Regions from separate parts of the Annamia dubia NIES-4383 genome, predicted to be linked through region 1. Evidence: predicted binding sites of a transcription regulator. Region 1 holds the regulator's gene; each other region holds the start of a gene.

What was found. The regulator NtcA, encoded in region 1, controls nitrogen genes in cyanobacteria. The targets are predictions, from matches to a motif close to TTTGTANCNNNNGNTACAAA.
Region 2: a site for NtcA is predicted at 1,354-1,373, ahead of Anndu_RS05730 (SAM hydrolase/SAM-dependent halogenase family protein). Genes of this name have one in related genera too.
Region 3: a site for NtcA is predicted at 6,506-6,525, ahead of Anndu_RS00095 (ammonium transporter). Genes of this name have one in related genera too.

The regions. Positions count from the first base shown of each region.
Region 1 covers NZ_AP025630.1:502,070-513,169, forward strand. Annotated here, with positions in the region: gene Anndu_RS02460 (hypothetical protein) at 1-8, opposite strand, end outside; gene Anndu_RS02465 (DUF3747 domain-containing protein) at 253-1,398, shown strand; gene Anndu_RS02470 (PAS domain S-box protein) at 1,690-6,507, shown strand; gene ntcA (global nitrogen regulator NtcA) at 6,518-7,195, opposite strand; gene fabI (enoyl-ACP reductase FabI) at 7,467-8,243, shown strand; rRNA gene Anndu_RS02485 (16S ribosomal RNA) at 8,710-10,195, shown strand; tRNA gene Anndu_RS02490 (tRNA-Ile) at 10,321-10,394, shown strand; tRNA gene Anndu_RS02495 (tRNA-Ala) at 10,399-10,474, shown strand; rRNA gene Anndu_RS02500 (23S ribosomal RNA) at 10,629-11,100, shown strand, end outside.
Region 2 covers NZ_AP025630.1:1,264,181-1,275,280, forward strand. Annotated here, with positions in the region: gene Anndu_RS05715 (5-formyltetrahydrofolate cyclo-ligase) at 1-194, shown strand, start outside; gene Anndu_RS05720 (slr1957 family protein) at 398-718, shown strand; gene Anndu_RS05725 (chemotaxis protein CheW) at 781-1,287, opposite strand; gene Anndu_RS05730 (SAM hydrolase/SAM-dependent halogenase family protein) at 1,441-2,220, shown strand; gene Anndu_RS05735 (hypothetical protein) at 2,224-3,030, opposite strand; gene Anndu_RS05740 (O-linked N-acetylglucosamine transferase, SPINDLY family protein) at 3,214-5,433, opposite strand; partial or broken gene Anndu_RS05745 (hypothetical protein) at 5,870-6,115, shown strand; gene Anndu_RS05750 (S66 peptidase family protein) at 6,252-7,160, shown strand; gene Anndu_RS05755 (RNA polymerase sigma factor, RpoD/SigA family) at 7,204-8,160, opposite strand; gene Anndu_RS05760 (D-Ala-D-Ala carboxypeptidase family metallohydrolase) at 8,616-9,347, shown strand; RNA gene ssrS (6S RNA) at 9,430-9,615, opposite strand; gene ispF (2-C-methyl-D-erythritol 2,4-cyclodiphosphate synthase) at 9,866-10,345, shown strand; gene purD (phosphoribosylamine--glycine ligase) at 10,498-11,100, shown strand, end outside.
Region 3 covers NZ_AP025630.1:22,225-33,324, reverse strand. Annotated here, with positions in the region: gene Anndu_RS00120 (aldo/keto reductase) at 1-934, opposite strand, end outside; gene tsaE (tRNA (adenosine(37)-N6)-threonylcarbamoyltransferase complex ATPase subunit type 1 TsaE) at 981-1,439, opposite strand; partial or broken gene Anndu_RS00110 (IS5 family transposase) at 1,505-2,348, opposite strand; gene gyrA (DNA topoisomerase (ATP-hydrolyzing) subunit A) at 2,552-5,143, opposite strand; gene fmt (methionyl-tRNA formyltransferase) at 5,416-6,426, shown strand; gene Anndu_RS00095 (ammonium transporter) at 6,610-8,175, shown strand; gene Anndu_RS00090 (ammonium transporter) at 8,396-9,868, shown strand; gene Anndu_RS00085 (IS630 family transposase) at 10,034-11,095, shown strand.

The DNA of each region.
Region 1 (11,100 bases):
GTTAACATTTTAGCAAACTCCATTTAAAATTTAATAGTTCTTTTTCAAATGTTATACCTGAAATACCGGAAAAAATACAATTATCAATTGACAGAATTAGGTTTAAGTTTTTTCGGGAAAAATCTACTCAAACCATAAAATAATTCAAAAATAAGAAAATTGACTTAGTTAACAATTGATCATGAAACTTATTATTTTAGATTAACGTCTTTTCTCACAATCAATCATTAATTCATTTAGAGGTTTACATTTATGATCAATAATTTTAATCTAAAAAAATTATTACTTTTTGTTAGTTTAAGCTTATTTACTATTAGTAATTCTTTGGGAAAAAAGTCTATAGCCCTTAATTTTGATAATGCACAATTGAATCAAAATCAAGTAATTGCAATTGCTCAACCCTCTGCCAGAGGCTCTTATAGTTTAATTATTATTGAGCAAATTAGTAATCAACGTCCCTGTTGGCAAGAAGCCGGAAATAATCCTATTACAGTTGTACCTTTATTGTTACAATTTGATTTTACAGGAATTTGTGAACGGAGTACGGATAGTAATGGTTATTCTATTAGAATGGGAGGCCAAGATATGGCGGATCAATATCGTTTACAAATTATCAAAGTGGGAAATAATCTTAAATTATTTGGTATTCCTTTTAAAGATCGTTCTTTACCACGTTTAGAAATTGGTCAAACTAATGGTATTAGTAATGATCTTTCTAAAATTATTTTAAATCAGGGTTGGACTTTTACCAAAAGGGTTTATGAAGGTCAAACTTTAGGTCATTTTTATTTAACAAATGACGATAATTCTAATACTTTAATTGCGAATGTTTCCACCGACATAAATCAAAATTTTACTTCAAATTTTAACAATAATTCTAATTTTAATCCCTCTAATAATTTAACTCCTAATATTCAAGTTACTACCAATACAAATCAAGACAATAATTGGGTAGAATATAGTAATGATTCTAATATAAATCAAGATAATTATAACAGTAATAACCAAGAAAATCAAGATTATGGTAATAATAATCAAGAGAATTTAAACAGTAATACTGATTATAGTAATCAGCGTACAATCCCCGATTTTAGTGCTAATCCTAATGTTGTACCCGTTCCCCAACCGCCACCATTAACCCTTAATTCTAATAATAATACCCCCTCTCCTTCCCCCTTAGCTTCTACTTTAGGATTTAATTATCGGGTCATCGTTTATACTCGTAATAGTGCAGAAGAAACTAAAGTTAAAACCATTGCTCCCGATGCTTTTCGTACTAGAATTGATAATCAAGTTGTCTTACAAGCAGGTTTATTTTTAGATAGACAAAGTGCGGAAAATTTACAACAAGAATTAACAGAACAGGGTTTAAATGTGCGGATTTTATCCGTTAATTAAAATTACTAAATTTTTAATCATCTTCAAAATAAAAAATAGTCGGTAGTATATAACTTGTTTTGTGATATACTACTGACTATTGTGTATTAAATCCTGAATATAGCAATCCTAAATTATTTATAGCACATATTAAATATTAATAAAAAACCACTCAGCCAAAACTTATTACCCCAAAATGTAACAAAATAATCATTATTAATCAATTATCAATTGATAATTATGATTAAATTCATTTATTATTTATTAATATCCCTAAAATCTTTAACTCAAAGAATGAAATCTGTTAATCTTATGTTGTCATTACAACTAGAACAATTGAAAAATAATTTTGTGATGGTCACTTTTGATACTTCAATTCTTGATGCAATTACAATTATGACCAATACATCTTTTGTTGTTGATTTGGAAGAAAAATCAATTATCAATCAAGTAAAACCTAGTTGTATTTTAGTCATGGAAAATAATCATTTACAGGGATTAATTACCCAAAAAGATATTGTTAATTTAACAGCCCAAGGTTTTAATTTAGAACAATTAAAAGTTCAGGATATTATGACTAATCCAGTTATTAGCTATTATCAAGATCAATTAACATCAATTACTCAATTAATTGACTTAATGGAAAGTTGTCAAATTTGTCATTTACCAATTTTAGATCATAATAATCAACCCATTACAGTGATTACTCCTGATAGTATTAGAAAAACTTTAAAAACTCCCGAACTTCTTAAAACTCGTTATGTTAATGAAGTTTTAAATAGTGAAGTTATTACGGCAAGAAAACAAGAACTATTAATTACGATTGTTAAATTAATGGTTGAATATCAAGTTGATTGTATTATCATCACGGAAAAAAATCAATTTAATCAACCTATTCCTGTTAGTATTATTACGGAAAAAGATATAGTTGAATTTCAAAAAAGAAGATTAGATTTTACAAAAATTAAAGTAGGGGAAGTAATGACAAATTGTTTCAATTTAACCTATCCCCATGAATCACTTTGGACAGTTCATCAAATGATGTTAGATCATCAACTTAGGCATTTAATCGTAGTAGATCAAAGCGGAATTTTAAAAGGATTGATCACACAAACTTCAATTTTACAAGCAATTAATCCTTTACAATTATATGAAATTATTAATAATTTACGGGAACAAGTTCAACAATTAACAATAGAAAAAAATCAATTATTAGAACAATTAAATCAAAATTTACAACAAAAAGTTGATCAACAACATAACATTTTACAAATTCAATCAAAACAGGAGAAACTATTATCTGATATTGCTTTCAGGATTCGTTCATCTTTAGATTTACAAACAATTTTACAAACCGCCGTTAATGAAGTTCACGAACTTTTAGGCACCGATCGAGTCTTAATTTATCGTTTTAAAGAAGATTGGTCAGGAGAAATTGTAGTGGAAGCTTTTAGTAAGCCTGAATATTCCGTAGTTAATCAAATTATTAGGGATTTATGTTTTGAAGAACAATGTACAAAACATAAATATAATTACGTTAAATGCAAAGCTATTTCTAACATTTATCAAGCCAATTTAAGTGATTGTTATATTAAATTTTTAGAAAAATTTAAGATCAAAGCAAATTTAGTTATTCCTATTATTATAGATGATAAATTATGGGGGTTATTAGTTGCGCATCAATGCGAGAAATTTCGTTATTGGTTAGTAGAAGAAATGGATTTTTTAGAAAATTTATCAATTCAGTTAACAATTGGCATTAAACAAGGGATGTTAATTGAACAATTACAACTGGCACAACAAGAATTAAAAATTAAATATGAACAGGAACACTTAAAATATGAAAAAAGTCAATTTATCCAAGCACAATTAAGTTATATTTTAGATGCTAGTCTCAATGAAATTTATGTCTTTAATCCTCAAACTTTTAAATTTGAATATGCTAATCAAGGAGCTTTAAAAAATTTAGGCTATGAGTTAGCAACCTTAAAGAATATGACCCCTTTTGAATTAACTCAAAATTTAACCATAGAGCAATTTGAAGCCAACATTAATTTATTAATTGACCAACAACAATCTATCGTTATTTTTGAGACAATTCATCAAAGAGCCGATCAAACTTCCTATCCCGTTGAAATTAATTTACAGTTAGTAAAAATTGGTGATGATAGGGTATTTTTAGCCATTGTTTTAGATATTACAGACAGGAAAGAAAAGGAAAAAGAATTACATAATTTTATTCAAAAATTAAATTATCATACTGATAATTCACCCCTAGCCACCATTGAATGGAGTTTAGGCTCAAAAGTAGCAAGATGGTCAAAACAAGCAGAAGTAATTTTTGGCTGGTCAGAACAAGAAGTTTTCAATAAAAATTGGAATGATTGGCATTTTGTTCATCAAGAAGATCTCAAATCCGTTGAAGAAATAATTACCAATTCATTAAATACAAATACCATTCATTTTATCTGTAATAATCGTAATTATACAAAAGATAATCGGCTGATTTATTGTCAATGGTATAACTCAATTTTAAGGGATCAATTTGGTCAAGTTGTCTCCATTCTTTCCCTTGTTCAAGATGTTACGGAAAAACAAAAAATTGAACAAGCTTTAATCGAAAGTGAACAAAAATTTAGGGAATTAGCTGAGAATATTAATCAGGTATTTTTCCTCACTGATTCTACTCGAAAAACGCTTTATATTTCCCCCGCCTATGAAAAAATTTGGGGTCAATCTTGTGAAAGTTTATATCAAAATTCTTTATCTTGGCTTGATTCTATTCATCCCGAAGATCGACTCACAGTTATTAACAATACACAAAATGGATTTGAAACTGGACAACAAATTAATCAAATTTATCGTATTATTAGACCTGATGGTAATATTCGTTGGATTCACGATCGCACTTTTCCCGTTTTCAATGAACAGGGACAACTTTATCGAGTGCCGGGCTATGCAGAGGATATAACTGAGCGTAAAGAGAGTGAAGAATTATTAAAACGCCAATTTGAAAAAGCCCTACTCTTAAGGAAAATTACCAATGAAATCCGTCAAAGTTTAGATCCTGAAACGGTTTTTCAAACTGCCGCTTCTGAATTAGGGAAAGTTTTTAAAAGTAATTATTGTACTATTTTTACCTATATTAATGATCCTGAACCTCATATTTTATGCGTATCTGAGTCTTTAAATGGAAATTATCCCTCTTTAATTGGTTTAAAAATAGCAGTTGAAGGCAATCCCCATTTACAACAAATTATCTCAGAAGATCGAGCAATTTGTGCTTCTAACGTCTATGATTGTCCTTTATTACAGCCAAAAAAAGAGTTTTTAGAGGCATTGGGAATTAAATCCTTATTAGCGATCGGGACTTTTTACCAAGGTCAGATCAACGGTGCGATCAGCTTGGATCAGTGTGATCGCTACCGTCATTGGACAGAAGATGAAATAGAATTATTAGAAGAAGTGGCCGCCCAGTTAGGCATTGCGATCGCCCAGTCAAAACTCTTAAAACAAGAAAAAATCCGTTTAGAGGAATTAGCCCTCAAAAATGAGGCTTTACAACAAGCCCGACAAGAAGCCGACAATGCCAACCGAGCTAAAAGTGAGTTTTTAGCCATGATGAGCCATGAAATTCGCACCCCCATGAATGGGGTGATCGGCATGACAAATTTATTATTAGACACCTCTTTAAGTGAACAACAACAGGATTTTGTGGAGACAATTCGTAATAGTGGAGACGCATTATTAACTATTATTAATGATATATTAGACCTATCAAAAATTGAATCAGGAAAACTAGAATTAGAGAAAAATCCTTTTAATTTACAAGATTGTATTGAAGGTGTTTTAGACTTATTTGCCCATCAGGCCGCCCAGAAAAAATTAGGCTTAGGTTATTATTGGGATTTTTCCATTCCTAAAATACTCATTGGAGATGTTACTAGAGTTCGCCAAATTTTAGTTAATTTAATTGGTAATTCCCTAAAATTTACCGAAAAAGGTGAAATTATTTTAGCTATTTCTAGCCCTAGTTGTAATCCTAATACCTGTGAATGTGAAATTAAATTTACCGTTAAAGATACAGGAATAGGTATATCTGAAGAAGGGCAAAATAAACTGTTTAAATCATTTTCTCAAGTTGACTCTGGCCGCAATCGAAAATACGAAGGGACAGGCTTAGGCTTGTCTATTAGTAAGCGTTTAGCAGAATTAATGGGTGGACAAATGTGGGTAGAAAGTGAACTAGGAAAAGGCTCAACTTTTTCCTTTACACTCATGAGTAAAATGAATTATTGTGAACAAGAAGTAACTTTTAATTCTGAAATTTTTAAGAATAAACAAATTTTATTTATCGGGGAAAATTCCCTCATTCGTAATTTAATTACTCAACAAATTGCAAAATTAGGTATGATTTATACTGAAACAAATACAGTTAATCAAGCCTTAGTAATTCTCGCTCAAAAACAAGATTTTGACGTAATTATTTTTGATTGTCAAGATTTTAGTTTAGACAATTTAGAGACAATCAAAACCATCAAAAATAGTCCTAAAACTTGCCATTTTCCTATTATTATTTTAAATGCTTTTACCCATCTTTCAGATTCAATAAAATCTCAACTAAATTTAAAATATATTTTAACTCAACCAATTAAACAATCTAACCTTTATGAAATTTTCTTACAAATATTCAACGTCAATCAAACTCAAAACTCTTTAAATTCTTCTTTTGTTGCGACTATTTCTGAGGAAAACAATTATAATTTAAAAATATTAGTAGCAGAAGATAACAAAGTAAATCAGAAAGTTATTTTATTAACACTCAATAAACTCGGCTATTCAGGGCAAATAGTAGGTAATGGATTAGAAGTAATTAACGCTTTACAAAAACAATCCTACGATTTAATCTTAATGGATATGCAAATGCCTGAAATGGACGGCTTAGAAGCTACTCGTTGGATTCGTGAACATTTTGACGATTCAACTCAACCTTATATTATTGCCATGACGGCCAATGCGATGGAAAGCGATCACCAAATTTGTTTAGAGGCCGGAATGAATGACTATCTCAGTAAACCTCTTAAAATAGAGGCTTTAAAAGAAGCTTTATTAAAGATTATTAACTATTAATTAGGGTTTATTAAGTAAACTGTTGACTTAAAGCCACCGGATTATGAACTGTTATTTTCTTCTTATAAATAGAAATCATATTATCCTGCCTTAGATCCCCTAATAACCTTGTCACCGTGACACGGGTAGAGCCAATGGCCTCAGCGATCGCCTGATGAGACAACTTTAAATCAATGCGGATCCCCTCATTGGTGGGAATGCCGAAATCACGACATAAAATTAATAAAAAACTCACCAAACGTGATCCCATATCCCGATGGGCTAATGTTTCAATCATCATTTCCGTCTGTAAAATCCGAGAAGACAACCCCTTTAACATCAACATAGATAACTCAGGATGTTCATTTAAAGCCTTTTCCACATGATCGATCGGCGCCGATAACAACTCCACTGGAGTAAAAGCCACCGCATGATAAAAGCGATCGGATCTTTGCCCCGTCACCAAAGACAACACCCCAAACACACTATTTTCCCGCAATAAAGCCACAGTAATCTCCTCCCCCGCCTCATACACTCTCGATAACTTAACCGCCCCCTTCATCAAAAAATAAACCTTTTCCGCCGGATCCCCCGGAAAAAAAATCGTTTTACCACGCTCATAAAATTCCACCACCGGAGGATAACCACCACTACTGATTTGACGAAAAACCGTTTCTAAAGTTGTTTCTGAAATTACTGAAAGACTCATGGGGATTCACTCAAAAACTGGAAAAATTAAATAAAAAATCAAAAAATTATTTTTTAGCTATCTTAAACTAGCATTTACAAAATAACAAGATATGCGCCATTTTTGCTTAAAAATACTGATCAAAAAATAACAAACTTAAGCTACTATCCACTGCTCCCAATCCCCAAAAAACCTTTCAATCCCTAAATTCGATTGCTATTGACAAAACAATGATAAAATTCTACTCACCATCCTAACAAAAAACATTATTTTTTTTCATTATATAAAAACTATGTTAGATTTAACCGGAAAAAATGCCCTTGTCACAGGCATTGCCAACAACCGCTCCATCGCTTGGGGCATAGCCCAACAACTCCATCAAGCTGGGGCTAATATTGGAGTCACCTATTTACCAGACGAAAAAGGACGCTTTGCCAAAAAAGTAGGAGAATTAGTAGAACCCCTTAAGCCTACAGTCTTCTTACCCTGTGACGTTCAAAACGATCAACAAATAGCCGAAACCTTTACCGAAATTGGCAAAATTTGGGATAAAATTGACATCCTGATCCACTGTCTAGCCTTTGCCAACAAAGACGACTTAACCGGAGAATTTATTAACACCAGCCGAGAAGGATTTAAAACCGCCCTAGACATCAGTAGTTACTCCCTTACCAGCCTCAGCAAAGCCGCCGTTCCCCTTATGACAGAAGGCGGGAGCATCGTCACCCTATCCTATTTAGGGGGAGTCAAAGTGATCCCCAACTATAATGTTATGGGTGTAGCCAAAGCCGCCCTAGAAATGAGCGTACGTTACCTTGCCTCAGAACTAGGCCCTAAAAACATTAGAGTTAACGCCATCTCAGCAGGCCCGATCCGCACCCTAGCCTCATCAGCCGTTGGAGGTATCTTAGATATGATCCACCATGTAGAAGCAACCGCACCCCTTCGCAGAACAGTTACCCAACTAGAAGTAGGTAACACCGCCACCTTTTTAAGTAGCGATCTAGCCAGTGGCATCACCGGACAAATAATTTATGTAGATAGTGGCTACGAAATAATGGGAATGTAAAACCCAATCAGATAAATTAACTTGCCCCAAGCTGAAATTGACTTGTATCAGATTTCAGCTTTTTTTTGTTTCATCGCACAACCAAAAAAATTTTCTAAAAAATTTTAAAACCCTATATTGCTTATAAATCAAGCTTTTTAACCACAAGCTTACCTAACAAATAAAAAAAATATTCTCAAAAAAAAGGAAAAAAGAGGAAGAAAAAGCTTGAAAGGCTTACACAGAGACAGAAAAAAGAAATTTGTCAAAAGTGTTGACAAAACCAAAGAGGTAGGCTATATTGATAAATGCGCGGTTGAGAGAGACAAACGAAGCCGAGCGCACCGAACCTAGACAAATCAATATATTGAAAACTTATTACTAGCCCTTAGTCAAACTAATTTAACAAAAAACTTGACTAAAGTCAAATTAAAAAAAGAGCTTAACAACTCAAACCAAAAACTAAACTTAAGAAATTAATTTAGTTAAAATGGAGAGTTTGATCCTGGCTCAGAACGAACGCTGGCGGCATGCCTAACACATGCAAGTCGAACGAGACCTTCGGGTCTAGTGGCGCACGGGTGCGTAACACGTGGGAATCTGCCCTTTGCTTCGGAATAACAGTTAGAAATGACTGCTAATACCGGATGATGTCGAAAGACCAAAGATTTATCGGCAAAGGATGAGCCCGCGTAGGATTAGGTAGTTGGTGGGGTAAAGGCCTACCAAGCCGACGATCCTTAGCTGGTCTGAGAGGATGATCAGCCACACTGGGACTGAGACACGGCCCAGACTCCTACGGGAGGCAGCAGTGGGGAATATTGGACAATGGGCGAAAGCCTGATCCAGCAATGCCGCGTGAGTGATGAAGGCCTTAGGGTTGTAAAGCTCTTTTACCAGGGAAGATTCTGACGGTACTTAAGGAAGAAGCATCGGCTAACTCCGTGCCAGCAGCCGCGGTAATACGGAGGATGCAAGCGTTATCCGGAATCATTGGGCGTAAAGAGTCCGTAGGTGGTTAGACAAGTCTGCTGTCAAAGGATGAGGCTTAACCTCATAAAGGCAGTGGAAACTGTAAAACTAGAGTGCGGTAGGGGTAGAGGGAATTCCCAGTGTAGCGGTGAAATGCGTAGAGATTGGGAAGAACACCAGTGGCGAAAGCGCTCTACTGGGCCGAAACTGACACTGAGGGACGAAAGCTAGGGGAGCGAAAGGGATTAGATACCCCTGTAGTCCTAGCGGTAAACGATGGAAACTAGGCGTAGGCTGTATCAAATCAGACTGTGCCGAAGCTAACGCGTTAAGTTATCCGCCTGGGGAGTACGGTCGCAAGATTAAAACTCAAAGGAATTGACGGGGGCCTGCACAAGCGGTGGAGCATGTGGTTTAATTCGAAGCAACGCGAAGAACCTTACCAAGACTTGACATCCGATGAATTTCTCTGAAAGGAGAAAGTGCCTTAGGGAGCATCGTGACAGGTGGTGCATGGCTGTCGTCAGCTCGTGTCGTGAGATGTTGGGTTAAGTCCCGCAACGAGCGCAACCCTCGTCCTTAGTTGCCATCATTAAGTTGGGAACTCTAAGGAGACCGCCGGGGAGAACTCGGAGGAAGGTGGGGATGACGTCAAGTCAGCATGCCCCTTACGTCTTGGGCGACACACGTACTACAATGGTAGGGACAAAGGGTAGCCAACTTGAGAAAGTGAGCGAATCTCAGCAAACCCTACCTCAGTTCAGATTGCAGACTGCAACTCGTCTGCATGAAGGAGGAATCGCTAGTAATCGCAGGTCAGCATACTGCGGTGAATCCGTTCCCGGGCCTTGTACACACCGCCCGTCACACCATGGAAGTTGACCACGCCCGAAGTCGTTACTCTAACCGAAAGGAGGAGGATGCCGAAGGCAGGGCCAATGACTGGGGTGAAGTCGTAACAAGGTAGCCGTACCGGAAGGTGTGGCTGGATCACCTCCTTAAAAGGAGACCTCTTGTCAGGGAAAAGTAAGAAAGCTAGAACTGACAACAAAACAAAGGTCAGGCAAGGGCAGTAATCAAGTTTTCAATAGATTAGGTCGGCAGATTAGGTCGGGTACGACCAAAGGGGCTATTAGCTCAGGTGGTTAGAGCGCACCCCTGATAAGGGTGAGGTCCTTGGTTCAAGTCCAAGATGGCCCACTAAGGGGGTTTAGCTCAGTTGGTAGAGCGCCTGCTTTGCAAGCAGGATGTCAGCGGTTCGAGTCCGCTAACCTCCACCAAAAGAACCTTCAGCACCGTTTTTTTTAATTGTAAAAAACGAATGCTGGGTGTTAAATCCAGTCAAGAACCTTGAAAATTACATAGAACTAAAATAAGTCAGAAAGAGTCGAAACAGAGTAACAAAAAAACTCAAAGAACGAAACTCAAAAAACAGGTCAAGCTACAAAGAGCTAACGGGGAATACCTAGGCACACAAAGGCGAAGAAGGACGTAGTTACCGACGAAACGCTCCGGGGAGCTGGAAACAAGCATCGAGCCGGAGGTATCCGAATGGGGAAACCCCTTGTACGACCCACTGAATCCATAGGTGGGAACGAGCGAACCTAGTGAACTGAAACATCTTAGTAACTAGAGGAAGAGAAAACAAAACAGTGATTCCCCAGTAGCATGAGACGAAGAGGGAAGAGCCTAAACCAATGTCTAAGGAGATTGGGGTCGTGGGACACTCAAAACGGCTTAAAACAGTTAGACGAAGTAGTTGAAAGCTACACCAAAGAAGGTGAAAGTCCTGTAGTCGAAAATTGAATTAAGTTAGAGTGAATCCCGAGTAGCACGGAACTCGTGGAATACCGTGTGAATCAGCCAGGACCACCTGGTAAGGCTAAATACTAATGTGTGACCGATA
Region 2 (11,100 bases), 760 kb from region 1:
GTTATCGTTTGGGTTATGGCGGGGGCTATTATGATCGTTTATTTTGTCAAGATCAATGGCGATCGATCCCGAAAATTGGAATTATATTTGATTATGCCTATTTACCTCAATTACCAAGGGATCCTTGGGATCAAAAATTACAGGGAGTTTCTACAGAATCAGGTTTTTTAAAAGTAATAAATAATCAAGAATAAGTAATAAGTAAAAAATACAAGGTAAAAAGTTGATAGTTAACCAATGGGTAAATTTTAAGTTTTTTTACTTTTTAGATAAAAAAGTATAAATCAATTATAATGCAAAAAAGAATTATAGTTTTTTGAAATAATAACTTTTTATCAATTAATAATTGACATTGAATTAGTCTTGTTTTGAAGGTAAAAAAATGATCAAATTCAAAATCGAACATTTTTGTGAACAATGGATTGAAAAATGGTGTCAAGAAAACGGTTGGACAGACCTTTTTCTGGAAAGATGTAATAATTATTGGGCTTTTCCTCCGGGGGCGGTCATGCCAGAACCCATACCCCCTAAAACTTTACGCATGATTAAGGCTGAAAATGGCCTTTCTCCTGATGAAAAAATATGGTTATTACTAGCAGTAATTGTCACAATTATTAGTGTTATTTTGAGTATTTTGATTCATTCTCCCATGCCTCTAGTTTTAGGGTTTGCTTTTGATGCGATTACCAGCGCTAAATTAGAAATAGAAGACTTTTAGAAGTGTAATAAATAATCAGTAATAAGTAATAAGTAACTATTTTAAAATTACCAATTACAAAATTATTGATGAGGTGCAACTAGGCGATCAACATCTAATAAAAACACGGTTAAAGATTGATTTTCATTGGAAATAACCGTTACATGAGAAGCAATTTCTAATGTATCAACTTTACGATAAGACTCAGGTAAAAGTCTAATTTCAGAAACTAAAACATCAATTAAAGTAGGAGTTTCAAGGGAAACAATTGCAAAAGTTTCTCCTGCGGAATTTTTAGCTATTACTAAATAACCTTCTTGATCATCTTGAGAAATAAAAGGCTTTTTATAGAGACGTTGATAAAGATCAATAACTGTTATTTCTTGATTATCTAAATGGGTAATACCCATTTCAGTTAAACCACTACTATAAATATGGGTATATTTAATAACTTTTTGCACAAAATTAATAGAAAAAGCCACATTTAATTGGCCAATGGGAAAAACAACTAACTTTAAAGTAGAAGTTTTTTGGCGTTTTTTGTCTTGATTAGAATCGCTCGTGTGATAATTAAGAGTTGAACTATTCATAAATTTTAAGCATCAAAATTTAGCAAAAGTGGATTAAAAATAATTTAACAAATGGGGAGGATTGTGGTTGTTAATATGGCTACCAAGATCCTAACATAAAATCGTGCTAAAATATTCTGAAGAATCATAAATAACCAATAAAAAATAATAAATATGTCTATTATTACCTTATTAACTGATTTTGGGTTAGCAGATTATTATGTAGGAGTAATGAAAGGGGTGATTAAAAAAATTAATTCTGATGTTTCATTAATAGATATTAGTCATGATATTCCACCTCAAAATATTATTGCGGGAAGATTTTGTTTAATTAATAGTCTGGCATATTTTCCCGATCAAACTATTCATTTAGTTGTGATAGATCCGGGGGTAGGAAGTAACAGAAGGGGCATAATTATTAAATATCAAAAAGGTTATATTATTGTACCTGATAATGGTTTAATTAATGGGATTTTTGAAGAAGAAGAAATAATCGAAATTATAGAAATTAAAAATTGCCAATATTGGTTAAGATCAGATCCTAGTTTTACCTTTCATGGGCGAGACATTTTTGCACCTGTGGCGGCCTATTTAGCTAAAGGAATACCCTTAGATTATTTTGGGGAAAAAATCGATCGTGCTAGTTTAATCAAAGATCAATTTTTCCCTTATCAATTAACGGATCAAGGTATCATTGGTTATCTTCAATATATAGATCATTTTGGCAATTTAATTACTAATATTCCGGCTAATTTACTTAAATATAAATCTTGGAAAATAGTGATCAATAATCAAGAAATTATGAACTATAATACTTATAATGATGGAGAAATTAATCAAATTATTTCCTTAATAGGTAGTCATAATTTCTTAGAAATAGCAGTTAACCAAGGTAATGCACAAAAAATTTTAAACTTAAAAATTGGGGATCAAATTGAATTATTTTTCACCTAAATTTTAATCTTTTTCAGGAGGAATAATACTTTCGATCTCCCCTTCAGGGGTTAGCATAACTTTTCCACCAATATTTTCGATCGCAGTAATCGCTTTTTGACGAGTTTGCTCATCATAAGCTCCATTTAAAACCATGAGCCAAGCACTAAATTGAGCCATTTTACTATCAGGATTGTTCTCTAAAAATTCAGCAGTTTTAGCAAAAATTTTCGATAAAGATTGACTTTCTTGATCTGTATATAAACCTGCCCATTCAGATGCTTTTTTAAAAGATTCTTTCCCATTTTTACTATCACCTAAAAATAATAATTCATCCACTGCTTTATAACGCCAAATATAATAAGCACCCAGAGGAACTTTTGGATTTAATAATTTTAATTTATCATTCATAATAGCCACAGATCTTTCAGGCTTTCCTGCATAAATTGAGCTACTAGCTGATAGATAAAAATAGGCTTCTAAAAATTTTGGATCTCGATCTAAAATAATTTCAAAATATTCCGGTGCTAGATCATAATTACTTAATTTTCTAGCAGGATCATCCCCAAAATATTGAGCAAAATTTAGAAAAATCCAATCAGCATATAAATTATTAAAACCAAAAGTAGGGAAATTATTTAAGATTTTTAATTTGGTTTCTTCTAGTTTAACCGCTTTTTCTACTTCTGTTTTTGATAATTCTTGATCAAGATGTTTAATTTTTTTGAGATAATCATTTTGTAAATAAATTAGGGTGATCGCACTGGCTAAAATAATTAAAATATTAAAAGTAAAATTAAAAGACAATTTATTTTTTAAAGTTAACATCATTTTCATTTGTCAAAACCTCTTTTGATTGTAAATTATGTGATAACTGTCATTTTGTAGAAAAGTATCATGTTAAGTCTCTACAAATTTTATTATTAAATATTAATTATTAATTGTCAATCTATATAAATATTAAGAATATCAAACTAATAATTAATTATTATGATGTATCTATCAATTTATTACTTAATCTTTATTAATTAGTAATAAATTTTGCCACATTTGTTGATAAGCTTTTTCCATTTCTTGAGTAAATTGTTTGGCATTCCATAAAGGTGATCTTTGTTTAGCTTGATGTAATTTCCATTTAACTTCTTGACGTAATTTTTCATTTTTGCCAAAACTAACACCCCAATTAATATATTCTTGATCATTAAAAGCAATTCCCTCATTAATTCCCGCATTTATCATCATAGTATAACTATTTCTAGCAGCAAATTGTTCCCCAACTTTTGTTACTAATGGTATTTCCATCCATAAAGTTTCTAAAGTTGTGGTTGCACCATTATAAGGGTAAGTATCTAAAATTATATCAGCAATTGCTAAATCAGCCCGATGAATTTCCTCAGTTAAAGCATTAGGTAAAAAACGTAAACGCTCTTTTTCTATACCATATTGTTTAGCTAAATTAATAAAATATTCTTGAATAGAATCATCTTGATATACCCCCTTAATTAAAAAGTAACTATTAGGTACTTCACTAATAATTTTTAACTGTAAATTTAAGGTATCAGGATGACGTTTAAAACCACTTTGACCAGAATAATAAATAATCCCATTATTAGGAATATTTAAACTATCTCGTCTTAAAGAAGGTAAATGCACTTCAAAACCATCTACAGCAATATAACTATTAGGTAAACGCCAAATTTTTTCAGTATAATAATCTTGAGCTTGAAGTGGTAAAACGTAATTATCAGCTATATAATAATCAATTTCAGGCAATCCAGAGGCATCCCAGCCTAACCATGTCACTTGAATTGGTGCAGGTTTTAACGCCATAACTTGAGTCGTAATATCTAAAGTTAAACTATCTAAATCTACTAAAATATCTATTTCATCTTGATAAATTTGTTCCGCAATTTCAAACCCATTAAATTCACATTGATAATATTTTTTCATTTGTTGTTTATACCATTCTTGAATGGGATCATAAAAATTTTTACCATTAATAAAATAACCATAAATTTCAAATTGTTCTCGGTTATGATGCCCTAATAAACCTCTAGCTAACCAACCTACAGAATGACGAGTAAAACAATGACAAATATAACCAATTCTTAAAGGCTTATTTTTATCTTTTTGGAAGGCTCTTTCTTGACAATTTTGATATTTTTCAATCTGTTTTTTATTATATAATTTTAATTGACTACTAGCTAATTTTAAAATTTGATTTTGCAAAAAATGATTGAATTTAGGATTATCTTGAAAATAAGGTAAATAAAAAGTAGTTGTAAATAAACAAATCAAATTATCTAAATCAAAACCAGCATCTTCTGTTATTAAAATTTCTTGTAATAATTGTTGATGTCTTGTTACCACTTCTAACGCTTCATTCCAATAACCCCCCGTGCGTAATAACGCCCTAATTAAAATATGACTAGCAATAATTCTATCAGCTAATTTAACAGATACTTCATAACAATATTTAGCAGTTTCTATTGCTTTTTGATAATTTTTTCCATCTTCATAAAAAGAAGTTAAATGTCTTAAAATTTGTACGTTTTTTGGGTTTAATTTTAAACATATTTTTAATAGTTCTATTGCTAACTTATTTCTTCTATAACTATAATTAATTTTAATAGCTGTGGGAACAATAATTAAATAAAATTGATCTGTTTTAGTGATATATTTTACACTAGCTAAAATTAAATCATCTAAATTAGAAATTAGTGGATTTTCAATACAAATATTATTTAAAACAGTTAATAATAATTCTTCATTGACTTGATAATCTGAATTATTTAATAACTCAATTAAATCTAAATTAGTTAATTCTTCCTCAATATTTTTTTCTAATTTTAAACTTAAATCTATTAAAATTAAAAAATTATTGAGATCATCAGGATTAAATTCTTTAAGATGTTGGCGAATAGTCCAAGCTAATAAATAATTTTGGCTCTGTGCTTGTTTTATAGCCTCTATTTGCAAAACCTCAATTAATTCTTTTGTCCCCTCAATAATTTCAGTTTCAGTTGCTTCAAAAAAAGGTAACATCCAAGTAGTTTGAGCTTCTACTTCATCACCTTTTAATAATAAGCTCAAGCCTAAATACCAATAATAAGTTTTATTTTCTGGATCAGTTTCTATTAATTCTGTATAAAGGTTAATAGCATTAATATAATCTTGGTTAGCGAGTGCGCAAAAAGCTAAATTTTCTTGATCAGATAAAGTTAAATTAGACATAATTAATTAATCAATTATTAAAAAAATTTAATCTATTATATCTGAACTCCCCCCCATTCATTTGTACTGAAAATAGTTATAACTCTTGTGTAACAGAATTTTTGAGTATCAGAACCCCAATTTTCTGTGTCCATGTAATTGTAACGATTTCTTAACATTAATTGAGTGTTGATTAGGATATAATGATTGAGAGGGTAATCGCTTCAACCAGTCACTACAAGCCCTCTCCCAAAATGGACACAGTAATAGGTAGTTAAAAAGCACTGAAACTACCTTATATCAAGAGTTTTATTATTTTTCTTAGGGGGAAATTCAGATTAAAAAATCAAGAAATGTAAAGTGATGTTGCAAATTTTTTCCAAAGATTAAGATCTGATCTAAAACAGAAAGAGAAGACTTAAATTATAAAATTTAGATTGATCTTAATTAAATTACAATGAATAACGAACTTCAAAGATACCGCATGATCTGTACTCTCTCTTTTGGAGATATTTACGGTCAAATTATTATTTGGTTAATTGTTATTTTTCTTACTTTAGCCTCCACTTTAGCCTTATGGAGTAGTACCGGCCAAATATATGCTTTTGCTACCGTTGGGATCGTTTTAGTTCTCTCTTTGCCTTTCTTGTTATTTGCTTTCGTCACAACTCTATTAAATCATATTGAGTTTGAAGAAATACAATAATAATTCACAATTGACAATGGACAATTGACAATTGTAGTACAGGCATACTTCGGATATGCTCACTACAAGTCTTGACTGTTAGCAAATAACTAATGACCAATAACCAATGACCAATAATTAACTATTTTTGATCATGTTTAATCATCTTACACCCCTACAACTTCCTCCATTTCTTAAACAAGGGGATCTCGTTAAAGTGATCTCCCCTAGTGGGGCTTTAAAAAATATTGAAAAAATAGAAAAAAGTTTAGAAATTTGGAGAAATCAAGGTTATAAAATTGAGTTAAATTCAGATTATCAAAGTAGTTTAGGTTATCTAGCCGGAAGTGATGAACAAAGACGAGCCGCCCTTGCTGAAGCTTGGTTTAACCCCCAATGTAAAGCCATCATTTCCACAAGGGGCGGTTATGGTAGTATGAGATTACTAGAAAATTGGCTTTGGCATCATCCCGAACACCCTCATAATACTCCAAAATGGCTGATCGGCTTTTCCGATGTGACGGCCTTATTATGGAATTTAGCAAAAACAGGTATTTCAGGACTTCATGCCCCCGTCTTAACTACCCTTGATCAAGAGCCAACATGGGCGATCGAGCGTTTATTTAATTATTTAGAGGGAAACCCCTTACCACCCTTAACGGGCAAAGGTTGGGGATCAGGTCAAGTAGAGGGCTTACTTTTCCCCGCTAACTTAACCGTTGCTACCCATTTATTAAGAACAAATTTACTACCAAATTTAGAAGGAGTGATCTTAGCCTTAGAAGATGTGACAGAAAGCCCCTATCGGATCGATCGAATGTTAACCCAGTGGCGCTTAAGTGGCTTGTTAGATCAGGTTAAAGGCATTGCTCTAGGGCGTTTTAGTCGTTGTGAAGGGGATAGTGATAGCTGGACAGTGGAAGAAGTTTTAAGCGATCGCCTATCAGACTTAGGTATTCCCATTGTATCTAATTTACCCTTTGGCCATGATGGAGTCAACGCCTGTTTACCAGTGGGGCAACCCGTCTTCTTAGATGGGGATCAAGGAATATTACAGTTTTAAAAAACCAAGTTTTTCAGTCAAAAACTTGGTTTTTTGAATTAAATTAACTAGCGAGATATTCCTCAATAGAATCTTTTTGTTTGCGTAATTTTGTTAAGGCTTCTCGTTCAATTTGACGGACTCTTTCCCGACTAATTTTTAATTGATCCCCAATTTTAGAAAGAGTTAAAGGTCTTCCATCTTTTAAGCCAAAACGTAAAGAAATAACTTCTTTTTGTTGAGGTGTTAAATTAGTCATTAATCTTTCTAAATCTAATTTTAAAGAAGAATGAGTGGCATAATCTTCAGGAGATTGACCCGTATCTTCTAATAAATCACCTAACTCCGTATCTTGATTATCTCCTACTTTTAAATCAAGGGATAAAGGTTGACGAGATCTTTCTAAATATTCCCTGACTTGTTGGGGAGTTAATTCTAATTCTTGGGCTAATTCCGCCACAGTAGCAGGTCTACCATATCTTTGGGCTAAATCCCTTTGCAATCTTTTAATTTTATTGAGTTTTTCCGTAATATGGATAGGCAGACGGATCGCCCGACTTTTCTCAGCGATCGCGCGGGTAATAGCCTGACGGATCCACCAATAAGCATAAGTAGAGAAACGATAACCTTTAGTGGGATCAAACTTTTCTACCCCCCTTTGCATCCCGATCGTCCCCTCTTGAATCAAGTCTAAAAGATCAAGATCACGCTTAATATATTTTTTAGCAACAGACACCACTAAACGCAAATTAGCCTCAATCATTTTGCGTTTAGAAGCCTTACCGCTCATCATTTGACGATGTAACTCATGAACTGTTAAACCAGCCGCTTTTGCCCATTGAGCATCAGTTACTTCTTTGTTTGAATGTTGTTGCAAATTTTCCTTAATTTCTTCTAAGGCGACACATTGTTGAATTTCTTTTGCATAGAGAATTTCCTCCTCATGGGTTAAAAGAGGTACTTTACCAATTTCCTTAAGATAAGTCCGAACTAAATCGGTAGACAGTTTAGCAGTTTTCATGACGAGAATTTATTTAGATAAAGAATCAAAATCAATGAATCAATCAAAAAATGTAAGAAAAATGATTTTTATAATTGCAGTTTGAACTCTGGCTTTAGGTGTTTGTACTTTTGTTAAGTATAACCAAAATTTGCCAAAAAAGTCAAATTTTCTATTTTACCCTAAAACAGTAGTCAGAATCAAGTCAAAAATTAATTTTTTTTTAAGATTTTCCTTAGATTCTTGATAGAGTGGGAGCTTAAAGAAACAATATTTTTGTTTTAAGCCCTATTTTTACCTTAACATAACTTAATAAACTTTTATCAATTTTCTAAGAAATCTGCTTCAAATCCCTTGGCTGTGAGTCAATAGTTAATAATTGATAATTGTTGAAATGTTAAAGATATTTAAAAATAAAGCCACAAGTGAAAACTAATTGATATGGTTGAAAATAATATCTATCAAAGTTTTAACTTATGAGTGTTACCTTAAAAGTCTTACAAGATACTTATTTCAAGTTAAGTACAGCCCAATCATCAAGTTTGAGTGATAATGAAAAGATCTTGATTCCCAAAGGCACTGAATATGAAGTAGATTCGGAAGAACCAGCGGAAAATGGTCACGTTAAAGTTACCCTAACCACTGCGAAGTTAAGCCCACAAAGTCTAAATATTTGGTATATTTTCAGTGATCATGTGGAGATTGAAGGTACAGAGGAAGAAAATCAACCTCAAGATCAACCCGAAGCTCAAACAACCAAGATTTCCACCCTCAAAAGCGGCCCGATTAAGTTACCCGGCCACAGTTCTACTTTTTATCTCTCGGATCCGATTATTGAAGGGGGACATTTTAGTTGGGCTGAAGCAACCCACAACGGTACACGCATCCCCGTTAGCAAAGATATAGTGGAAAATATCATCAAAATTGCTAAATGTATGGAAGAAGTGCGGGAATATTTAGGCGGCCGAGCGATCACCGTTAACTCTTGGTATCGGGATCCCGTTACTAATCGCAAAGTTGGTGGAGCTAGTCAATCTCGTCACATGGTAGGGGATGCGATCGATTTTACGGCGGCAGGGATGCACCCTTCAGAAGTACATAAAAAAATTGAACCTTGGTGGGGCAACCGAGGCGGTATTGCCAGTGCTTCCTGTTTTACCCATATTGATGCCAGAGGCTATCGTGCCAGATGGACTTATGGTTTTTAAAAATTTGTCCTAATCTGACTTAATTAAACCGTTAAAAATGGGAATCCCCCTTGTTTCTTCAAACAAGGGGGATTCAAACTTGCTGTTTACCGCAACGCCGTTTTACCGCAGTTTATGACCTGGTTAAACCAGGTGGGCATCTGTCGCTCAACCGATTAAAGTTTCTGAGTACAAGCTCAGTTTACTGTCACGGGATCTAACAAATTCCCTTATCATTAAAGTCAAGATCAAAAAACTTTATTGGCAGTCACCAACGCTGTAGTAATACATTTATATTTATTATACCAGTTTTTGTGCAAATTGCAAGTCTAAATAATTGACAATTGACAAGGGACAATTGACAATTAATATAACAGTCCCAAATTGATCATAGCAAAAAAGATTAATTTTTTTATTATTTGTCATTCTTAACAAGACTTTAATCATTTTTTTTCTAATCATTGATTTGCGACAAATTTAGAATTGTGATAATTATTAACTGTTAATTATTAAATATTATTTTTTATTATTAAAAATCTATGAAAATTCGGATTGGTAATGGTTACGACATTCATCAACTGGTAAAAGGTAGACCTTTAATTTTAGGTGGTGTTAATATTCCCCATGAGTTAGGATTATTAGGGCATAGTGATGCTGATGTCCTAACCCATGCGATGATGGATGCTATGTTAGGGGCTTTAAATTTAGGTGATATTGGTCATTATTTTCCCCCTAGCGATCCTCAGTGGAAAGGTGCTGATAGTTTATTATTATTAGAAAAAGTTAATCAATTAATCTTAGAAAAAGGCTGGAAAATTGGTAATTTTGACTCGGTGATCATCGCTCAAAAACCGAAATTAAAACCCCATTTAAAAGCGATGAATGAGCGTTTAAATCAAGTTTTACAAATTGATCCCGATCAGATTAGTATTAAAGCAACTACTAATGAAGAATTAGATGCGATCGGGCAAGAAAAAGCGATCGCTGTTTATTCTGTTGTTTTATTAATACAAGATTAAAATTTATTTGTTATTTGTTATTTGTTATTAGTTATTTGTTATTCGTTAGATGATAATAATATTTTTAAATTTATTAATTATTAATTATTAATTTATCTTTACAAAAAATGCTAAAATCAATAATTTGTATCAAACTATAGGAGAAATAATTAATGAAAATTTTAGTAGTTGGTAACGGTGGTAGAGAACACGCCCTTGCATGGAAACTCTTACAGTCACCTACTGTTGAAAAGGTTTTTTGTACCCCCGGAAATGGTGGCACGGCCGTAATGAAAAACTGTGAAAATATCGCCGTTGGAGTAGAAGATTTTGAGAAAATAGCAGATATTATCACTAAAAATGAGATTAATTTTGTGGTAGTAGGCCCTGAATTACCTTTAAGTAAAGGGATTAAAGATTATTTAGTAACAAAAAATATTACGGTTTTTGGGCCTACTCAAGAAGGGGCAAAAATTGAATCTAGTAAATCTTGGGCAAAAGAATTAATGATCGAGGCCGGTGTGCCAACGGCTTATGGTGAGACGTTTACCGATATTATTTCTGCTAAAAAATATGTAGATGAAAAGGGAGCGCCCATCGTTATTAAAGCCGATGGTTTAGCGGCCGGAAAAGGGGTGATCGTTGCTCAAACTTTAGAAGAAGCAAAAGCAGGTATTGATGAGCTTTTCGGCGAAGGTTATACCAAGTTAGTGATCGAGGAATTTTTATTAGGGGAGGAAGTCTCCGTATTGGCTTTAACTGATGGTATTGATCTT
Region 3 (11,100 bases), 480 kb from region 1:
ATTCTAAATGAGATGTTACTGTTTGACTAATTTGGTCAATTTTGTTTAAATCTTCCGGTGAAATTTTAACTTCAATGGCCTTAATATTTTCTAATATTTGTTGTTCATTTCTGACCCCTGAAATAACATTAGTTTGAGGTTGGGCAATTAACCATGCTAAAGCTAATTGAGCTAAGTTACAATTATATTTTTCGGTGAATATTTGAAGTTGACTTAAAGCGGTTTGTACCCTTGCATAATTGTCTGGTAAAAATAATTTATTTTTAGCACGATGATCCCCTTCTAAAAATTGATGATCTGCTTTAAATTTTCCCGTTAAAATGCCTTGAGCTAAGGGAGAATAGGCTAATATTGAAATATTATTTTCGACACAATAGGGCAAAGCATCCTGTTCAACTTGTCGCCAAAATAAAGAATAGGGAGGTTGTAAACTATCTATTCTCCCATATTGGGAGGCTTCCTTTAACTGTTGATGGTTAAAATTTGACACTCCGATGGCTCTGATTTTTCCCTGTTCTTTAAGTGTATTCAGAGCCTTCATTGTTTCTTCAATGGGTATAATTTCCGTATTCCATGAGCCAGAAGGCCAATGTATTTGGTATAAATCAAGATAATCAGTTTTTAATCTTCTCAAAGAACCCTCACAAGCCTCAATAACTTGCTCATATTTTAAATGATTAGCAAACACTTTAGTGGCATAAACCAAGCGATCGCGCAGATGGGAAACAGCCTCGGCAATAATAGTTTCTGAGTGGCCATCCCCATAAACCTCAGCCGTATCAATGGTATTAATACCAGCGTCTACGGCGGTGCGAATGGCTTTAATACTTTCTTGATCATCAATGCCCACCCACATTTTTTTACCCGTTTGCCAAGTGCCTAAAATGATGGGGGTAATATTAATCTTTGAATTACCTAATTGTTTAGTTTCCATAGTTTAATTTTAATAGTTGATTTGATCATAATTATATTAACTTATTTTAAAATTTAATGGGTTCAATTCCCACAAAATTTAAAGTAACTTGACGGCTATTTTGAGGGCAATAATTAAGATGAATTTCTAAATATTGATCTGGTTTATAGGGTAATCTTTTTGCCCATTCAATGGCTACTATGCCCAGTTCAACTTCATCTCCTTCCCAATAACTTTCTAAATATAATTGTTCGATCGCCGAGCCTTCTAAGCGATATAAGTCTAAATGATATAGGGGTATTCTCCCTTCTAAATATTCATTAATTAGGGTAAAAGTAGGGCTAATGATCGGCTCTTTTAAACCTAAACCTTGCCCTATTCCCTGAACTAAAGTTGTTTTACCTGCACCGAGATCGCCTTCTAATAAAATGACTGTTCCAACTGATAGTTTTTCGCCTAAAAATTGACCTAATTTTAAAGTTGCTTCTCGATCGGGTAATGTGATAGTTTGTGTTGAATTTATCATATTATTTGTTATTCGTTATTTGTTATTTAGATTTGACTCAATAAATTAGACCTCTTGCGAAAGTATCAGACGATCGCCAATTTTGTCTTCAAAGAAAGCTCATAATTGTAAATACCTGCAATTAAATTAAATCTTAATCTAAAACGTTTTCTTCTATTTCTATATCGTGATGAAAGTATTTTAAATATTTTCAAATGACGATGAATATGTTCAACAATTATCCTTTCTTTTGCTAGTTGACGATTAAATTGTTTTTCTTCTGAACTGAGTTTTTGTTTCTTCTTTTTTTGATAGGGATGGTACTATTTTTATGAATTTTATTAATTCCTTGATACCCTTTATCTGCTAAACATTTGGTATCTTCATTTAGATTTATTTTACTTTTTTTAAACAGGTTAAAATCATGAATTTGTCCTTTTGCAAAAGCTGTACAAATTATTTCTGCACTTTTTTTATTGATCAATAGTTGGGATTTTATTGTATGATAGCCTTGCTTCCCACTATAATAACTTTTCTGTTTTTTTGAGGACGTTCTATCTCATGTTCTGAGACATCAACTGCTACTATTTCGATCTCATTCTCACTTTGAATTAGCGTTCTTTTCCCCTGTAAAGTAAACAAACCTGAACTAATTAAAATTTTCTCAATTTTATTCACAATTCGACAAACATTTGATTCATGAATTCCCCAATCAATTGCTAAATGAAAAAAAGAACGATATTCTCTTAAATAGGCAAGAGTCATTAATATTTGATCTTCTATAGATAATTTGCTTTTCCTTCCCGGTTTTTTTTGGAGTATTTTTTCAGCTTTGACAATTTTTACCATATCATTAAATGTTTCGAGCTGAACTCCACAATAGCGTTTAAACTCAGTTGAGTTTAATTTTTTGACTTCTTCATAATTCATATTCTGTTCTCCAATTTTTTCTTTATTGTACTTTCATGATCCCACTTTCGCAAGAGGTCTAATTTTTCCTTATTTTCACAATCCTCTACTTTTAAGTAGAGGTTATTTTAATCAATTCTAGTTGATCCTTCGCTTTAGACTCAATTAATCTTTAGTTCTGAGTTTACGAAGGCTCAACTATAAATTTAATGTTACCCCTGACTTTATTCTGAGGTTTCTTGAGTGTTTTCTATGTCTATTTCCGAGTCAGCTTCTTCCGAGGAGGGAACGATCGCAACCTCGGCGATCGCATCATCTTCATCAAGACGTTGTACCCTTACGCCCTTAGCATTACGAGACTGGAGAGAAATAGCATTGATCGCCTGACGAATAATAATACCTCGGTTAGAAACGATCATTAACTCATCTTCTTGACTCACCATGCGCAAAGCCGCTAGTTGATCCTGATCGGAACGGAATTTAATCGCCCTTAAACCTAGGCCGGCACGGCGTTGTAGTCTGAACTGGGAAATGGGAACACGCTTCCCAAAACCGTTACGGGTGATGGCTAATAACCATAAAGTTTCATTAGTTTCTTCGATCATTTCCTCATCTTCATCACTTTCTTTTTCTTCTATTTCTTCCTCATTTTGGTTTGCTAATAGATCGGTAATTACATAAGCGGGAACAATGTCCATACTAATTAGTTCATCTTTATTTCTTAATTTCATCGCTTTAACTCCCTTAGTATTACGACCGAGGGGGCGAATTTGATCATCATTAAGTTGAAAATGAATGGCCATCCCCTTACAACTACCAATAATTACGCTATCTTCAGATCGGGCTAAACGTACCCACCGCAGTTGATCTCCCTCCTCTAAAGAAATAGCAATTAAACCATTATTGCGAATATTACTAAAGGCACTCAGGGGCGTTTTCTTAATAAATCCTTTCTGAGTTAACATGATCAAATATTGATCGTCTGTAAACTCAGTTACCGATACCATCGAGGTGATTTTTTCATCTTGGCCAATGGGTAACATCTGCACGATCGGCACACCTTGAGCGGCTCTTGAGCCTAAAGGCACTTGATAGGAATACATGGAATACACCACCCCTCGATCGCTGAAGAATAAGACCTTATCATGGTCACAGCAAGACATAAACTGCTCTACCACATCATCTTCTTTAATTTTAGCGGCGGCTTTACCCCTTGTGGCGCGGTTTTGTTGGCCAAAGGTATTGACGGGCATCCTTTTAATATAGCCACGCTCAGTTAATAAAATAATTGCTTTCTCATTAGCGATTAAATCTTTATCTAATAAATCACCATCATTTTGAATAATTTGTGAGCGTCTGGGGGTGGCGTGGGTTTCTTTAATTTTGCTTAATTCATCAATAATAATCTGATCTATTCTTTCTTTTTTCGCTAAAATATCTTCTAAATCAGCAATTTTTTCTAAAAGTGCTTCATGTTCTTTTTGAATTTTATCAGCTTCTAAGGCGGTTAAACGGCGCAATTGCATTTGTAAAATTGCATCGGCCTGAACTTCCGATAAGCCAAAGCGATCCATTAATTCCTGTTTGGCGATCGCCGTGTCGGCCGCCCCCCGAATTAACGCAATAACCGCATCTAGGTTATCTAAAGCGATCAATAAACCTTGTAATAAATGATCTCTTTCCTGAGCTTTGCGTAGTTCATACTGAGTACGGCGAGTAATTGCCTCTACTCTAAAGTCAAGAAAAACGGTTAAAAATTGTTTTAAAGTTAAAACTTGAGGCTCACTATTGACTAATGCCAACATATTCGCCCCAAAATTACTCTGAATTGGTGTTTGTTTATAAAGATTGTTTAAAACTACCCTTGGATAAGCGTCTCGCTTCAATTCAATTACGATCCTCATCCCCGTGCGATCGCTTTCATCCCTAATATCGGAAATTCCTTCTATTTTTTTATCATTAACTAATTCAGCAATTTTTTCAATTAAGGCCGCTTTATTAGTTTGATAGGGTAATTCGGTTACAATAATTGCTTCTTTATTAGGGCGGCCTTTATGTTCAATTGTTTGAATTTCCGCCACTCCTCGCATGGTGATTGAGCCACGCCCCGTTAAATAAGCGTCTTTAATGCCACCACGACCTAAGATATGCGCACCTGTGGGGAAATCAGGCCCGGGTATATATTGCATTAATTCTTGAACGGTTAACTCAGGATTGTGAATCAGAGCAATTACCCCGTCTATTAATTCTCCCAAATTGTGAGGAGGAATATTGGTGGCCATGCCCACCGCAATGCCAGAAGAACCATTTAACAACAGTTGAGGAACTCTGGAAGGTAGCACCACAGGCTCTTGTTGTGAACCATCGAAATTATCAATAAAATCAACAGTTTCCGACTCAATATCCTGTAATAAAGCATCGGTGGCCAAAGACTGTAAACGACACTCTGTGTAACGCATAGCGGCGGGGGGATCGTTATCCACCGAGCCAAAATTACCATGACCATTAATCAGAGGATTGCGCATGGAAAAATCCTGAGCCATCCTCACTAAAGCATCATAAACCGCCGTATCACCGTGGGGGTGATATTTACCTAAAACTTCCCCTACTACCCTCGCACATTTACGGAAAGGGCGATCGGGGGTCAAACCGAGTTCATACATAGCGTATAAAATGCGGCGGTGAACGGGTTTTAAGCCATCCCGTGCATCAGGTAAAGCCCGACCCACGATCACACTCATGGCATATTCAAGGTAAGATCGAGACATTTCCCCACTGAGATCCGTGGGAATAATTCGTTCTTCTGTGGTTGTCATAGAAATAATAAACTCCGTCTCAATAAAATTTTCTAATTAAGGACTAAAAAAAATTAATCTACAAGGATTAAAATAGGGGATTTTTTTTGATTTTTCCCTTTTTCATTTTAACATAAAGATGTATAATTTTTGATTTTAATTTTCCTTAAAAAATTTAGGTTTTTTTTTGATTTAATTACCGAAAATTTGGATTGAACAAAAATTAAAATTCTGTGATAAAATTAAAGATCATAAATTACTTAATTTTAACTTTAAATATTCTTAGATTAATTATGCTCAAAATCATTTTTTTTGGTACACCGCAATTTGCTGTTCCTACGTTAAATTTATTATTAGAAAATCCTAATTTTGAAGTTAAAGGAGTGGTAACACAACCAGATAAAAAACGAGGGCGAGGCAATGAAATGTTGCCCTCTGATGTTAAAAAAGTGGCTTTAAATCATAATTTACCTATTTGGCAACCTATTAATATTAAAAAAGATCAAGAAACGATTAATCAATTAAAAGAAGTTAAAGCTGATGCTTTTGTGGTGGTGGCCTATGGTCAGATTTTATCACGAAAAATCTTAAATTTGCCCCGTCTGGGTTGTATTAATTTACATGGTTCAATTTTACCGAAATATCGAGGGGCCGCGCCTATTCAATGGTGTTTATATGATGGGGAAAATATAACGGGAAATACTACTATGTTAATGGATCGGGGCATGGATACGGGTGCAATGTTATTACAGGATCAACTTTCTATTAATATTTTAGATAATGCCGATCAAATTGGGGAAAAATTATCTTACAATGGTGCTAATTTAATGTTAGAAACTTTATTAAAATTAGAAAAAAATGAAGTTAAACCTATTGCTCAAGATCATAATTTAGCGACCTATGCTAGTTTAATTAATAAATCAGATTATGAATTAAATTGGCAAAGATCGGCCTTAGAATTACATAATCAAGTTCGGGCTTTTTATCCCCATTGTGTGAGTTATTTTCGGGAAAAACAAGTAAAAATTATGCAAACTATTCCCCTAAATCAAATAATTTTAGATCAATTATCACAGGAATATCAATCTTTAAAACAACAATGTTCTGATCTTACACAATTAAATGGAGAAGTTGGAGAAATTGTCGCTATTATTAAAAAATGGGGGGCAATTATTAAAACAGAAGCAGATTATTTATTATTAAAAGAAGTTCAATTATCAGGGAAAAAAGTACAATCAGGTTGGGATTTTGTCAATGGTTGTCATTTAAAAATAGGGGAAAAATTTGTAACAATGGACAGTTGATCATATACACAAAACAATTGTTGATTCTTGAAGCCTAAATTATTAAAATATAGCAAAGTAATAGATTTTTGATCTTCACACAGTATTAAATGATACAGACAAATATTTTAAATTTAGAGAATATTCTAAAAATTACCAACTCTAACTTTGCTCGATCAAATTCACGTTTAAGGATAATCAATAATGTTAAAAGGTATTCACCATCAAAAAAAAATTATTTCTGGCAACAGGAAAAAGTCACAATCAAATAATTCTTTTTCCTTTGCACAGGATAATTATTTAAAATCTTTACAAAAAATCTTTAATTTCTTTTCACCTTATTGGTTCGCTTGTATTCCTTTAAGTGCAATTATTTTTATTGTCTGGGGTAGTGCTATTCATGCCCAAACACCCCCCGAAACTTTAACACCCGAAGAAGCTCTCGCACAGTTACAGGGTACGGTTAATGCACTTTGGGTTCTAGTAGCCTCGATCCTTGTGATCTTTATGAATGCCGGTTTTGCCATGTTGGAAACTGGCTTTTGTCGTCAAAAAAATGCGGTTAACATTTTAGCCAAAAATTTAATCGTTTTTGCCTTAGCCACTATGGCTTACTGGACGATCGGCTATTCTTTGATGTTTGCCCAAGGTAATGCGGTGATCGGCTTTGGAGGCTTTTTCCTCAGTGGAACGGCTGAAACATACGGTTTAGCACCCTTTCCCGAAGGTTTACCCGTCCCTTTGCATTTCCTTTTCCAATCTGCTTTTGCAGGGACGGCCGCTACCATTGTCTCAGGGGCAGTGGCTGAAAGAATTAAATTTTCTGAATTTTTAATTTTTAGTCTGCTCCTAGTAGGTGTTGCCTATCCCATTACCGGACATTGGATCTGGTGGTCTGGCGGACTTCTTAATCAAATTTCTTTTTTAACTGATGGCAGTGGTAACACCATGGGAGTTAAAGATTTTGCCGGATCTTTAGCTGTTCACTCCGTTGGCGGTTGGGCGGCCTTAGTGGGTGCGGCACTTTTAGGGCCTAGAATGGGCAAATATAGCGCAGATCGCATCAATGCTTTACCCGGCCATAATATGAGTATCGCCACTTTAGGCTGTTTAATCTTATGGGTATGTTGGTTCGGCTTTAACTCCGGCTCAACTTTAGCGGCCAATGAGTCCATCGCCCATATTGCCGTTACAACTAACTTAGCGGCCGCCATCGGTGGCATCGTAGCCACAGCAACTTCTTGGCTCAAAGACAAAAAACCCGACTTATCCATGATTATTAACGGTATTTTAGCCGGATTAGTGGGTGTTACGGCCGGATGTGATGCGGTCACTTATTGGGGCGCAATCTGGATCGGAGCGATCGCAGGTTTAATCGTGGTTTTTGCCGTAAGTTTCTTTGATAAAATGCACATTGATGATCCCGTAGGTGCAACCTCAGTTCACCTTGTTTGTGGCACATGGGGAACATTTGCCGTAGGTTTATTTCATCAAGATCTAGGCTTATTCTACGGCGGAGGCATCAATCAGTTAATCGCTCAGATTTTAGGTATTTTAACCGTTGGTGGCTTCACCGTAGCCTTTAGTTTTGGCGGTTGGTATGTACTTAAAACTGTTTTTGGCATCCGAGTTTCTCAAGAGGAAGAACATAACGGCTTAGACGTTGGAGAACACGGCATGGAAGCTTATAGTGGCTTTGTCAAAGAGTCCGATGTTCTGTTTAGCGGTTCAGCCACAGGTATTAGTGGTATTGACAAAAATTCAGTCTAAACATAATTAGTTTAAAAAACTAACCTTTAAAGTCGGAGATTTTTAAAATCCCCGACTTTTTGATTTTTGGTGTGAGGGTAAAATCATAGATCTTTGGGTTTTATTGATTAAAGATTTCTAAATGAATCAATTGTAACAGTTTATCTAGTTGAAAAGTGTTGTAATACTTTCCTAACTGACATCAAGATAATCTTATTAGGCTTCAAGCCTTGATTTTGACATGAAAAAAAAAACCTTTGTAATCGGATTATTGACTTTAATCTTCTTCAATTTATTTAATTCTAATGTTCTAGCTCAAACCTTAGATCCAGAAGCGATCCAAGCGGCCTTAGACAACGCTCAAGAATCGGCCGATACTGCTTATATGTTAATTTGTACCGCCTTAGTTTTATTAATGACTCCGGGATTAGCTTTTTTCTATGGTGGTTTTGTTTCCAGAAAAAATATTCTTAATACTTTGATGATGAGTTTCCTTTTGATGGGTATTGTGGGCGTAACTTGGCTCTTATGGGGTTATAGTTTGGCTTTCGCCCCCGGAAATCCCATCATTGGCGGTTTAGAATGGAGTTTACTTAACTTTAAACTTAATTTTAACGATTTATTTTTAAGCACGAAAGACTATTTACCCCATTTCCCCTACGAAGATGCCCTCAAAGCGGCCGATCCTGAATATGCGGATCTGACTTCCTACGCACCAACTATTCCCCATTTAGCTTTTATGATGTATCAGGGGATGTTCGCCATTATTACCCCTGCCTTAATTTCCGGTGCGATCGTGGAAAGAACCACCTTTAAGGCTTATACTTTATTTGTAGTATTATGGTCAACTTTTGTCTATTGTCCCCTCGCTCACATGGTTTGGGCGAAAGGCGGTTTATTCGGTTTAGCCGGAGGTTTAGGGGCTTTAGATTTTGCTGGGGGGACTGTAGTACATATTGTTTCAGGTGTTTCGGCCTTTGTAGCGGCCATTATGATCGGGCCTCGTAAAGCTTATCCTACTAGGTTATCAGCCCCCCATAATGTACCTTTTATCCTTTTAGGCGCAGGTTTACTGTGGTTTGGTTGGTTTGGCTTTAATGCGGGAAGTGCTTTAGCTTCGGGTAGTTTGGCCACCGTTGCCTTTGTAACTACTAATACGGGGGCGGCCTCTGGTTTAATCACTTGGTTAATTTTAGAACAAATTTTAAGAGGAAAACCCACCGCAGTGGGAGCGGCTTCGGGTGCTGTGGCAGGGCTAGTGGGTATTACCCCAGCGGCCGGTTTTGTCCATCCTTTAGCGGCCATTATTATCGGTAGTTTAACGGCGGTTTGTTGTTTTTTTGCCATTAGTTTTAAAACTAAACTGGGCATTGATGATGCCTTAGATACTTACCCTGTGCATGGTGTGGGGGGTACAGTGGGAGCGATTTTAGTTGGTATTTTTGCGATGAAATCAATTAATTCCTTAGGTAGTGGTTTAGTTGACGGTAATGTGAAACAATTATTAATTCAAATTGCGGCGATCCTTCTTTCTTATCTAATTGCAATTGTGGGAACATTTATTATTATTAAAATTGTAGATGCAACAGTTGGTTTACGACTCAAACCGGAAGCGGAAATGCAAGGTTTAGATATTAATGAACATGGTGAAGAAGGTTATGGTGAAGAATTTGCAGGTGGAATTAGTCAATTTAATGCTATTAATCAAGACTAATTTTAATAGTAAATCTTTCCTCTTTAAATCTACTTTGTGATCAAAGTAGATTTTTTTTGACAATTGATCAATAATGATTAACAATAATGATCAGTTGACAGTTGATACCATTTACAAAAAGTAAGTTCAGGGTTAGTATAGGAATAAATTAACAGGAGCAATAGTATGTCAGGAATATCAAAAATAGAAGTAATTGAATCAGCAGATACACTAAAAAATCTCATGAAACAACAAAAAACAGCTTTGAATTTTGCCAAAGTTCAAGCTTTATATCTTTGGAAAATTCAAGTGGCTGAAACGATCAGATACTTAGCGGTAATGATGGGGCGTAGTGAGAGAACAATTTACGAATGGTTTCACTTATATAAGACGGAAGGATTAGACGCATTATTACAAGAACATAATAAAACAGGAAGACCAAAAAAACTAGAGCTAGAAACAGTTGCTCTGGTCAAAAAAGAATTAAGTGAGCCTCAAGGATTTAACAGTTACCAAGAAATAAAAATATGGTTATTTACTTGTCAAGATATTGAGATAAGTTATACCACAATACATCAATTAGTGAGATACGAATTAGGGGCAAAATTAAAAGTACCACGTCCTTATCATGAGTATCAAAATGAAGGGGTAATATCCGTATTTAAAGAGTATTTACCCATAAGATTAAAAGGCATAATAGCTCAAATAAAAGAGAAATGGGGTGATACTAAAAATATTTGTTACTGGTGTCAAGATGAAACTAGATTAGGTTTTAGAACAGAATTAGGAAGGAAAATAACTTTAAAAGGAGTCAAACCAGAACAAGAATTACAATGGCATTATGACTATTATTATCTTTATGGATTAATCGAAGTAGAAAATGGCAAAAGTTTTTTCTATGAACTATCTCATTTTAATAGTGAATGCTTTGGTAAATATTTAACAGAATTTAGTAAAGAATATCCCGATGAGGTTCATATAATACAGTTAGATAATGCACCCTGTCATACTGCCAAAAAGTTAGAAGTACCTGAGAATATAATTTTGTTATTTCAACCACCTTATTGTCCAGAAGTAAATCCGATTGAAAGACTGTGGTTATATATCAAACAACAGTTAAAAAATATCTGGTTTAAGAACTTAGATGATGTCAAAAATAAAGTAGCTAATATCTTAAATAATTTACAAGAAGATTTTATCCTGTCTTTAGCAGGTTGGGATTATATTGTTAATGCTTTATCTGTGTAGCTACT